One region of the Pseudoduganella sp. jia 9 genome, then DNA from elsewhere that is predicted to be linked to it. Evidence: predicted binding sites of a transcription regulator. Region 1 holds the regulator's gene; the other holds the start of a gene.

Evidence for each region. The regulator LexA, encoded in region 1, represses DNA repair genes until DNA is damaged. The targets are predictions, from matches to a motif close to ACTGTATNNNNATACAGT.
Region 2: ACY34H_RS14430 (PA0069 family radical SAM protein) is a predicted target of LexA. The motif match lies at 2,383-2,400, and genes of this name have one in related genera.

What each region holds. Positions count from the first base shown of each region.
Region 1 covers NZ_JBUPWE010000024.1:62,632-67,154, forward strand. Annotated here, with positions in the region: gene ACY34H_RS26740 (replicative DNA helicase) at 1-68, opposite strand, end outside; gene rplI (50S ribosomal protein L9) at 378-830, opposite strand; gene rpsR (30S ribosomal protein S18) at 864-1,154, opposite strand; gene priB (primosomal replication protein N) at 1,185-1,475, opposite strand; gene rpsF (30S ribosomal protein S6) at 1,491-1,880, opposite strand; gene lexA (transcriptional repressor LexA) at 2,244-2,909, shown strand; gene ACY34H_RS26770 (hypothetical protein) at 3,016-3,804, opposite strand; gene ACY34H_RS26775 (cystathionine gamma-synthase family protein) at 4,070-4,523, opposite strand, start outside.
Region 2 covers NZ_JBUPWE010000010.1:97,398-101,920, forward strand. Annotated here, with positions in the region: gene ACY34H_RS14420 (Hsp70 family protein) at 1-1,681, opposite strand, end outside; gene ACY34H_RS14425 (DUF2760 domain-containing protein) at 1,678-2,265, opposite strand; gene ACY34H_RS14430 (PA0069 family radical SAM protein) at 2,489-3,613, shown strand; gene ACY34H_RS14435 (gamma-glutamylcyclotransferase) at 3,665-4,243, opposite strand; gene ACY34H_RS14440 (diguanylate cyclase) at 4,363-4,523, opposite strand, start outside.

The DNA.
Region 1 (4,523 bases):
TGTTCGGCTTCGATGGAATGGGGCGGGATACGGAGGGAATCGACTTGCGGGTCGGATGGGGCATTCATGGCGCGCATTATACCTGCATAAGCAGGCCAAAGTTCATAATGGTTGGCAAGATCGCTGCCCTGCCGGCAGCTTTGTGACAGCTTGATGACACCCTCGCAGCTCTGTTATAGCAGCCAAATGTCAGGCTTGTCGCGCTTCATGCGGCAGCGGAAACAGCGTGTTGCGGACGCATGCTTCGGGTGCCGCTTCGGCGCTGCTGCGCGGGCTGCATGCAGGGCCTCGCGGCACCGGCGCCGGCAATAAAAAAGCCGGGCGAACCCGGCTTTTTTAATTGTACGACTGTCTTACCGAGGAAAGAATCCCGGCAATCAGGCGGTTTCGCCCACGACGGCGACGGTCACATCGACCACCACGTCCGTGTGCAGGGAAACCGACACCGGGTGCTCGCCGGTGGTCTTCAGCGGGCCGTTCGGCAGGCGCACGGCAGCTTTCTCGACCGGGAAACCGGCCTTCGACAGGGCTTCGGCGATGTCGAAGTTGGTGACGGAGCCGAACAGGCGGCCATCGACGCCGGCCTTCTGCGACACGGTCACGGTCATGCCGTTCAGCTTTTCGCCCTGGCCTTGTGCGGCAGCCAGCTTTTCGGCGGCGGCTTTTTCCAGTTCGGCGCGCTTGGTTTCAAACTCGGCCACGGCGGCCGTGGTGGCGCGGCGTGCCAGTTTTTGCGGGATCAGGAAGTTACGTGCGTAGCCGTCCTTGACCTTCACCACGTCGCCCAGGTTGCCGACGTTGATAACTTTTTCCAGCAGAATGATTTGCATAATGTTCTCCAGTTCTATCTGTACTGCTGCCGATTAGGCGTGGTGCAGATCGGTGTACGGCAGCAGGGCCAGGTAGCGCGCGCGCTTGATCGCGGTATCCACTTGACGCTGGTAGTGCGCCTTCGTGCCGGTCAGGCGTGCCGGCATGATCTTGCCGTTTTCCTGGATGAAATCTTTCAGGGTGTCGACGTCTTTGTAGTCGACCTGCTCAACGCCAGCGGCGGTGAAGCGGCAGAACTTCTTACGCTTGAACAGCGGGTTCTGCTGTTTGCGCTTTTCTTTCAGCTTGGCTTTGTTTTTGTCGAACTTTTTACCGAATGCCATTTTAGGCTCCTGTATTAAATATTGTGTCGCTCAGGCGGCACGAAAATCAATGATGTGAAAAACCAGGCTCTTGCTGTTGCGGCCTTTCCTGGCGAGGAACCCCGTGAATTCGTAGGTGCCTCCCAGTGGCGCGCCGCTGAAACGGCCTGAAATCTCTCCCGCGGCAACCGCGGCGATCTCAAACTCCGTCAGGCGGGCGATGCCTGCCTCGATCTGCTGCGAACTGTGCTGCAAGATTGCATTCACGATCGGCAGCCCGGCGGGGGTATAGCGAATGACTTCCCGCTCGGTGATCAGGCCGGTAAACCTCAGCTCGTTCAGCAAGACTCCGTGGATTTAGGCTGCTGCTGCTGCTGCAGGAGCGGCCGCGGCTTCGGCGCGGTGGCTCTTGGCGGCGTCTTCACGCTGGACCGACTTCATCATCGGCGAAGGAGCGGTTTCCGCTTTCTTCATCTTGACGGTCAGGTGGCGCAGCACGGCATCATTGAATTTGAACGCGGTTTCCAGTTCGACCAGCGTATCGTTGTCGCACTCGATGTTCAGGCAGATGTAGTGTGCCTTGGCCAGTTTCTGGATCGAGTACGCCATTTGACGGCGGCCCCAGTCTTCCACGCGGTGCACGTTACCGCCGCGCGAGGTCACGCTGGCCTTGTAACGTTCGATCATCGCGGGCACTTGCTCGCTCTGGTCCGGATGGACGATAAATACGATTTCGTAGTGACGCATGCAAACTCCCTTAAGGACTGTTGATAGCCCACCCTGGCGTCAAGACAGGTGTGGGAAGAGGTAAGCCCGCAAGCATAGCAGGATTTTTCGGCGCTGGCTAGCCGCGCGGCCGGGCGGCAACCGACCCGAAAGCAGCCGGAAGCAGCCTTCCGGGCCGGTTTCGCGGCATCCCGCGTCACACCGGCAGGCGTGAAATGACGGCCTGGCGCAACGGCGTAGCGCCGTCTTGCGCGGAAATTTTCCTGGAAAACAGGGTCCGTCCCCATTTTTCGGGAAATATTTCTCGCCCGGGAGGGTTTTCCCTTGCATTCACGCCGACACTGTACAAAAATACAGACTGTCTATATACACAGCAATCTGGTCATGATCAAGCTCACCGCAAGGCAGGAACAAATTCTCAACCTGATCAGGGACGCCATCGAATCCACCGGCTTCCCGCCGACCCGCGCGGAGATCGCCGCCGAGTTGGGATTCAAGTCGGCCAATGCGGCCGAAGAGCACCTGAAGGCGCTGGCGCGCAAGGGGGCCATTGAAATCACCGCCGGCACGTCGCGCGGCATCCGCCTGCTGGGCGAGCGCGCGCGCGCCAACCCGGCCGCGGCGCAATCCGGCACGGACTTCCTGCCGCAGGTGCCTGCGGCATTGCTGATGCAGTTGCCGCTGATTGGCCGCGTGGCCGCCGGCTCGCCGATCCTGGCGCAGGAAAACCTGGAAAAAACCTACAGCGTCGACCCGGCGCTGTTTTCAGCGAAGCCCGATTTCCTGCTGAAGGTGCGCGGCGAATCGATGCGCGACGTCGGCATCATGGATGGCGACCTGCTGGCGGTGAAGAAAGTGGACAGTGCCAAGAACGGCCAGATCGTCGTGGCCCGCATCGGCAGCGAAGTGACCGTGAAGCGCTACCGCCGTACCGGTTCCACGATCGAACTGCTGCCGGAAAACCCAGACTTCAAGATCATCACCGTAACGCCGGACGACGAATTCGCACTCGAAGGCCTGGCCGTCGGCCTCCTGCGCACCTGGCATTGATGGCTCAGCCGCTGCCTTGACGGGATGCGCTGACGAGCCGCATGGCTGTCAGCGCAGGGCATATCCGGCAGTGCGCCCACGCTCCGGGCAGCAGGCCTGCTGGCGCTCAGCGCCTGGTGGGCGGCGTCGCGATGCGGCCGCGGAAGTCATTCTGGCGGCTCTGGAAGTCCCGGTTGATGGCGTCCGATGCCACCTTGTCGGCCTTGAAGCGCTCGTTGGCCTGGATCGCCAGTTTTTCCGATGCCTGGAACCAGCTGTCATACCTGGCCACGAGCGGTTCGGCCTGCGCCTTCCCTTCCGCGGCCAGCCTGGCATAAGCGCTTTCCATGCGCTGGCGGGCGCCGTCGAACTCCTGTTCGTTCATCAGGTCGGCAACGTCCCTGGGAATCTTCGAACCGGCCGGCATCGCATTCTGCAACTGCTGGACGAAACCGTTATAGCACTCCTGCCACGCCGAATACTGCTTGTTGACGCGCGTCACGGCGTCCTTGCCGAGAGACGACGCTGGAATATCCGGCGTCGCGCACTGGTACTTCGCGTACGCCAGGTCGGCCCCATCGTACTGCTGCACGTAGTAATCGATGTCGGCACGCCGCGTTTCACGCAGGCGCATCGTTTCCAGCGCAGCGGCCGCTTCCTTGCTGCCGGCTGTCGCGGCTTTCTGGAACCATTGCCGCGCCGCCGCATCGTCCGCCTTGTAGCCCTCGCCATACCAGTGCATTTCGCCGAGATGGAACTGCGCATCCGCGTTGCCGGCCGCCGCAAGGCGCTCGTAGATCGCGCTTGCCTGGGCATAGGCGCGCGTTTCGAGCAGCCGCTTGGCCTCGGCAAGATCATCCGCGAAGGCAGAATTGGCAATCACTGCGGCGACAAGGAAAAACGCGGCATGTTTCACGACAGCTCCTTTTGATGTATTAGGAATAAAACAAAAGAATAAGCCATTCATGCGCCAATGGCGCGGGGTACTTGGCATTTGCACCATTTGTTGCAGGAAGGCTACAGTCGTATGCAACATGCATAGCGCCGCGCGCGACCGCTGTACGCCGGCGGCAGGCGGGAGCGGAGTCGCACCCGCCTGCGCCGCTCATGTGCCGCTCATGTGCCGCTCATGCGCCGCTTATGGCCACTCATGGGCCACTTATGTGCCGCTCATGCACCGGTTACGCGTCGAGCGCCAGGCGGAAGTCGTCGACCAGGTCGGCCGTGTCCTCGATGCCGACCGATACGCGGATCAGCGATTCGGCAATGCCCATCGAGGCACGGCGCTCGGCACCCATCTCGTAGAAGATCGTGTGGGCGACCGGGATCACCAGCGTCCGGGTGTCGCCCAGGTTGGAGGCCGGCACGGCGATCTTCAGGCGGTTCAGGTAATCGAAGCAGTCGATGCCATCGCGCAGTTCGAAACTGAACAGCGAGCCGTAGGCCTTGAACAGGCCGGTGGCGATGCCGTGCTGGGGGTGCGACGGCAAGCCGGGATAATGCACGGCTGCCACGCGCGGATCGGCCGCCAGCATGTCCGCCAGGGCCTGCGCGTTGGCGCAGGTGCGCTCCATGCGCAGCGCCAGCGTTTCGGCACCGACGGCGATGTGGTGCGCCGCTTCCGGCCCCAGCGAA
Region 2 (4,523 bases), on a different contig from region 1:
CCAGTTCGTCCGGCCCCCAGAAATCGAGCACGGTGCCGACCTGGTCCTGCCGGCGCGTGGACGAACCGAAGAAGCGGAACTGCACCGGTTCGCCGACGACGAGGCCGAATTCCTGCCCCGGCAATTCCAGTTCGCTGCCTTCTTCCATGCCGAACGGCGCCACGCACAGTGCCTGGATCGGCGGTTCCATGCCGGGAATGGCCGGCATCGACGATTCCACCGCCACGTAGTACGAACGGGCCGTGCCGCCGCGGATGCGCACGCCGGCGCCGCGCCGTACATAGCTGTAGTAGGCCGCGCCGCGGGCGACGGCCAGGTCCAGGTCCGCGCCGCCCAGCATGCGCGCGGCCTCCGCGCCTTCCATGTACAGCCAGTCGTTGATGGTGTCCATCACGCGCTGGGCCAGCTGCGCCGACTTGAACACGCCGCCGTTGAACAGCACGGCGCTCGGGTGCAGGAACGAATGGTCCGGGTTCTGGCGCCCGGCGAAACCGGGCACGTCGGCCGTCGCTCCCTTCTGGCGGCCCAGGAAGGCGGCCAGGTGGCGCGTGATCGCGGCATCCTGCGCATACGGCAGGCCCAGCTGCGTCAGGCCGGCGCGGGTGCGCACGGCCGGGCGGGCAGTGGCTTCCACCTTCGGGAAGAAGCCGTCGGTGATGAATGCCGTCACTTCGTCGCGGGTCAGCTCGGTGCGGATCGAACCGCCGATCAGCTTCGAACCGCGGCTCGGCACCACGATCGGCCAGCTGTCGGCGCTGGCGTCGGCCAGCAGGTTTTCCTTGGCGGCGCGGCAGCCGTAGGTCAGCGCACGCAGTTGCCACGGGTCGAGCTGCGTGCCGTTCGCGGACAGCTTGCGTGCCACCAGGTGGGCCAGGGCCAGGTCCATGTTGTCGCCGCCCAGCAGGATATGGTCGCCCACGGCCACGCGGTGCGGTTCCAGCACGCCGTCGCGCTCGGCGATGGCGATCAGCGAGAAGTCGCTGGTGCCGCCGCCCACGTCGACGACGAGGATGATGTCGCCCGGCTTGACTTCCTTGCGCCAGCGGCCTTCGCTGCCCTGGATCCAGCTGTACAGCGCGGCCTGCGGTTCTTCCAGCAGCGTCACGGCGTCATAGCCGGCGGCGCGGGCCGCCTCGGCGGTCAGCTCGCGCGCGGCCGGATCGAACGAGGCGGGAATCGTCACCGTCACGGCCTGTTCGCCGAATGGCGCATCCGGGTGCGCGGCATTCCACGCCTGGCGCAGGTGGGCCAGGTAGCGGGTGGAAGCTTCCAGCGGCGAGACGCGCGTGACTTCTTCCGGCGCATCGTTCGGCAGGATCGCGGCGCGGCGGTCCACGCCGGGGTGGCACAGCCAGCTCTTCGCGCTCGACACGAGGCGGATCGGCGTGGTGGCGCCGCGGCTGCGCGCCATTTCGCCGGCCACCGAGCTTTCGCCTTCGGTGCTCCATGGCAGCGCGAGCTCGCCGGGCGGCACCTCGTCCGGGTGCGGCAGGTACAGGAAGGACGGCAGCAGCGGCAGCTCTTCCACCGTGCCGGGCGCGGTCAGCTGCGGGACGCGCAGCACCGACTGGCGGGTCTTTTCGCCATCGCTGGCACCCAGGTCCACATACGACAGCGCGCTGTGGGTGGTGCCCAGGTCGATGCCGATCGCGTAGCGCGGCGCGTTGTTCAGTTCGCTCACAGTTCCACCTCCGCCGGCGCCAGGATCTTCGCATCGTGGGCCTCGGCCAGCTTCGGCAGGCGCACCGCCGTGGCACGCCAGCCGCGGTGGCTCAGCGTGCCCTTGAACGGCGGCTTGCCGACCACGTTGCCGGTCAGGCGCACGGCGGCGGCATCGAAGCCTTCTTCCAGCGTCACGCGGCTGCCTTCGGCTTCCGTGCGCGCCGCTTCGATGGTGAAGTGCTCCTTGAGTACCTTGCTGCAGCCTTCGTGCACCACGCGGGCGGCCGCGCCGATGTCGGCATCCGAATAGCCGGCCAGGTTCTCCTGCGTGAAGTCGATCAGGCGCGCTTCGCGCTGCAGCAGCGACAGCAGTTGCAGTGCCGCATCGGGCGTTGCTTCGCGCAATGGCGGCGCTACCGGTGCGGGGATCGGGGCAACGGCCGGGGCAGGAGCGGGTGCCGGAGCCGGCGCAGGGGGCGCGGCCACCGGGCCGATCTGGTCGTTCTGGTAGCGGCCGGCGAATTCGGCGTCGCCCAGCGTCTTGAAGAAAGCGCTGAAGGCAAGCGGGATCCTGGCCAGGAAGGACGGGTTTTTGGTAGTCATATTGCTTATGGATGGTGGGTCCGGGGGTGCTCCGGACGGGCAATTGCGAATCATACCAGTTGGCGAACTGCCAAGGTGCATGCGGCGGTTGCATGCTCTTGAAGAACGGCCTAGAATACTGTATATACATACAGTTATATGGAACTCTGGAGCGGCCATGCACCGAGACAACTTCACCACGAATGACTTCACCAAGGCTACCGATCCCCAGGCCGAGCAGGTCATGCTGATGCCCCGCTCGCTGAAGGCGCTGAAAGGGCGCGGCGCCGTCACGAACGTGCAGGGCCGCTATGAGGTGGACGTGCGCGAAACGTTCGACGACGGCTGGCTGCGCGAGGAAGAGGAAGCACGCGTGTGGCGCACCCATGTCACCGAGGAAACGGCGAAATCGATCCTGTCGCGCAACCAGTCGCCCGATATTCCGTTCGGCGTCTCGCTGAATCCGTACCGCGGCTGCGAGCATGGCTGCATTTACTGCTTTGCGCGGCCCACGCACAGCTACCTGGGCCTGTCGCCCGGACTCGATTTCGAGAGCAAGCTGTATGCAAAGATCAATGCGCCCGAATTGCTGCGCAGCGAACTGGCGAAACCGGGCTACGCGGTGGAACCGATCGCGCTGGGCGTCAATACCGATGCCTACCAGCCCATCGAGCGCGAGCTGAAGCTCACGCGGCGTGTGCTCGAGGTATTGCGGGAATGCCGCCATCCGGTGGGTCTGATCACGAAATCGTCGCTGATCGAACGCGATATCGACATTCTCGCGCCGATGGCGGAGCAGCGCCTGGCGGCGGCGTCGATCACGCTCACCACGCTCGACCCGAAAATCGCGCGCACGCTGGAACCGCGCGCCGCGTCGCCGGAACGGCGCTTGCGGGCGATCCGCACGCTGACGGAGGCGGGCATCCCGGTCGGCGTGTCGGTCGCGCCGATCATCCCCTTCGTCACGGAACCGGAGATCGAAAAAGTGATCGAGGCGGCCTTCGATGCCGGTGCCATCCAGGCCAGCTACGTGGTGCTGCGCCTGCCATGGGAAGTCAATCCCTTGTTCAAGGACTGGCTGGAAGCGCACTTCCCGGACCGTGCCCAGCGTGTGATGAACCGGGTGCGCGAAATCCACGGCGGCAAGGATTACGATGCGTCGTTCGCCACGCGGATGGGCGGCCAGGGCCTGTGGGCCGACCTGATCCGCCAGCGCGTGGAGAAGGCCACCCAGCGCTGCGGCATGGCGGGCCGCGGCACCCGGTTCCGGCAGCTCGATTGCACGCAGTTCAGGCCGCCTCTGGTGGTGCCGCCACAGGGAGCGAAGGCCCGTCGGGCGGAGGCGGCAGGGCAGATGAGCCTGTTTTAGTATCCGGCCCGGGCGTGGTGTGTGCTCCGGGCGAGCGCTGCCGGCCCGGCTTCAGCGGCCGAGGCCGGCCAGGTGGCGCTCGATCGCAAACACATGCTCATCCTCGTGCCCCATGTCGCGCAGCGCATGTGCCAGGTGCACGAGGTATTCCGCGTTCGGCCCGCTGGGGCCGCGCGCACCGGCAATGTGCTGCGCGATCTCCCATTCCGAAGCCTCGCCCAGGTAAGCGGCATTGTCGTGCCGGGCAATGTAGACAAGGCCCTTTTCGCTGCCCCCGCCATCGAAACGGATCTCGGTCGGCAGCCGCAGGTAGCCGTTCTTTTCCCGGTGGTCGAGGTGCACGAATTCTTCCGGCGTGACCAGGTAAGCCATGCCTTGGCAGACGGCGTTTTCCTGCGGCACGAGCGTCACCACGCGGCCCGGTGCGTCCGGCGTGCCGCGGTGGTCGTGCGAGCCTTGCCAGAAGCGGCGCACCCAGCCGGCAATGGAGGCCGGCCGCCGTTCGATGAACGGGAAATCGGCCTTCCAGATCAGCGAACCGTAGCCGAACAGCCACACGCTGTGGCGGCCGTCGAAGTGATTCATCGCGAGGTCCATCGCGCGGTTGATCTCGATGGTGTTGTGCGGCATGGTCGGCAAATGGAAACGTTGGACGGGCAATTATAGGGCGGATGACAGGCGCGGATTTTGCGGCGGCCTTTTCCTGGCAGAGGCGGGGGCAGAGGCAGAGGCTGCGGCTACGTCCAAAGCTACGGCTGCAGGCCGGACAGGCCAGGCCCCTGGAACCGTACCACGCGATCGCGGCCTTCCTCCTTGGCGCGGTACAGCGCCTGGTCGGCACGCATCAGCAGCGTCGACGGCGTGTCGCCAGGAACCGCCGAGGCAACGCCGATACTGATCGTCAGCGTCA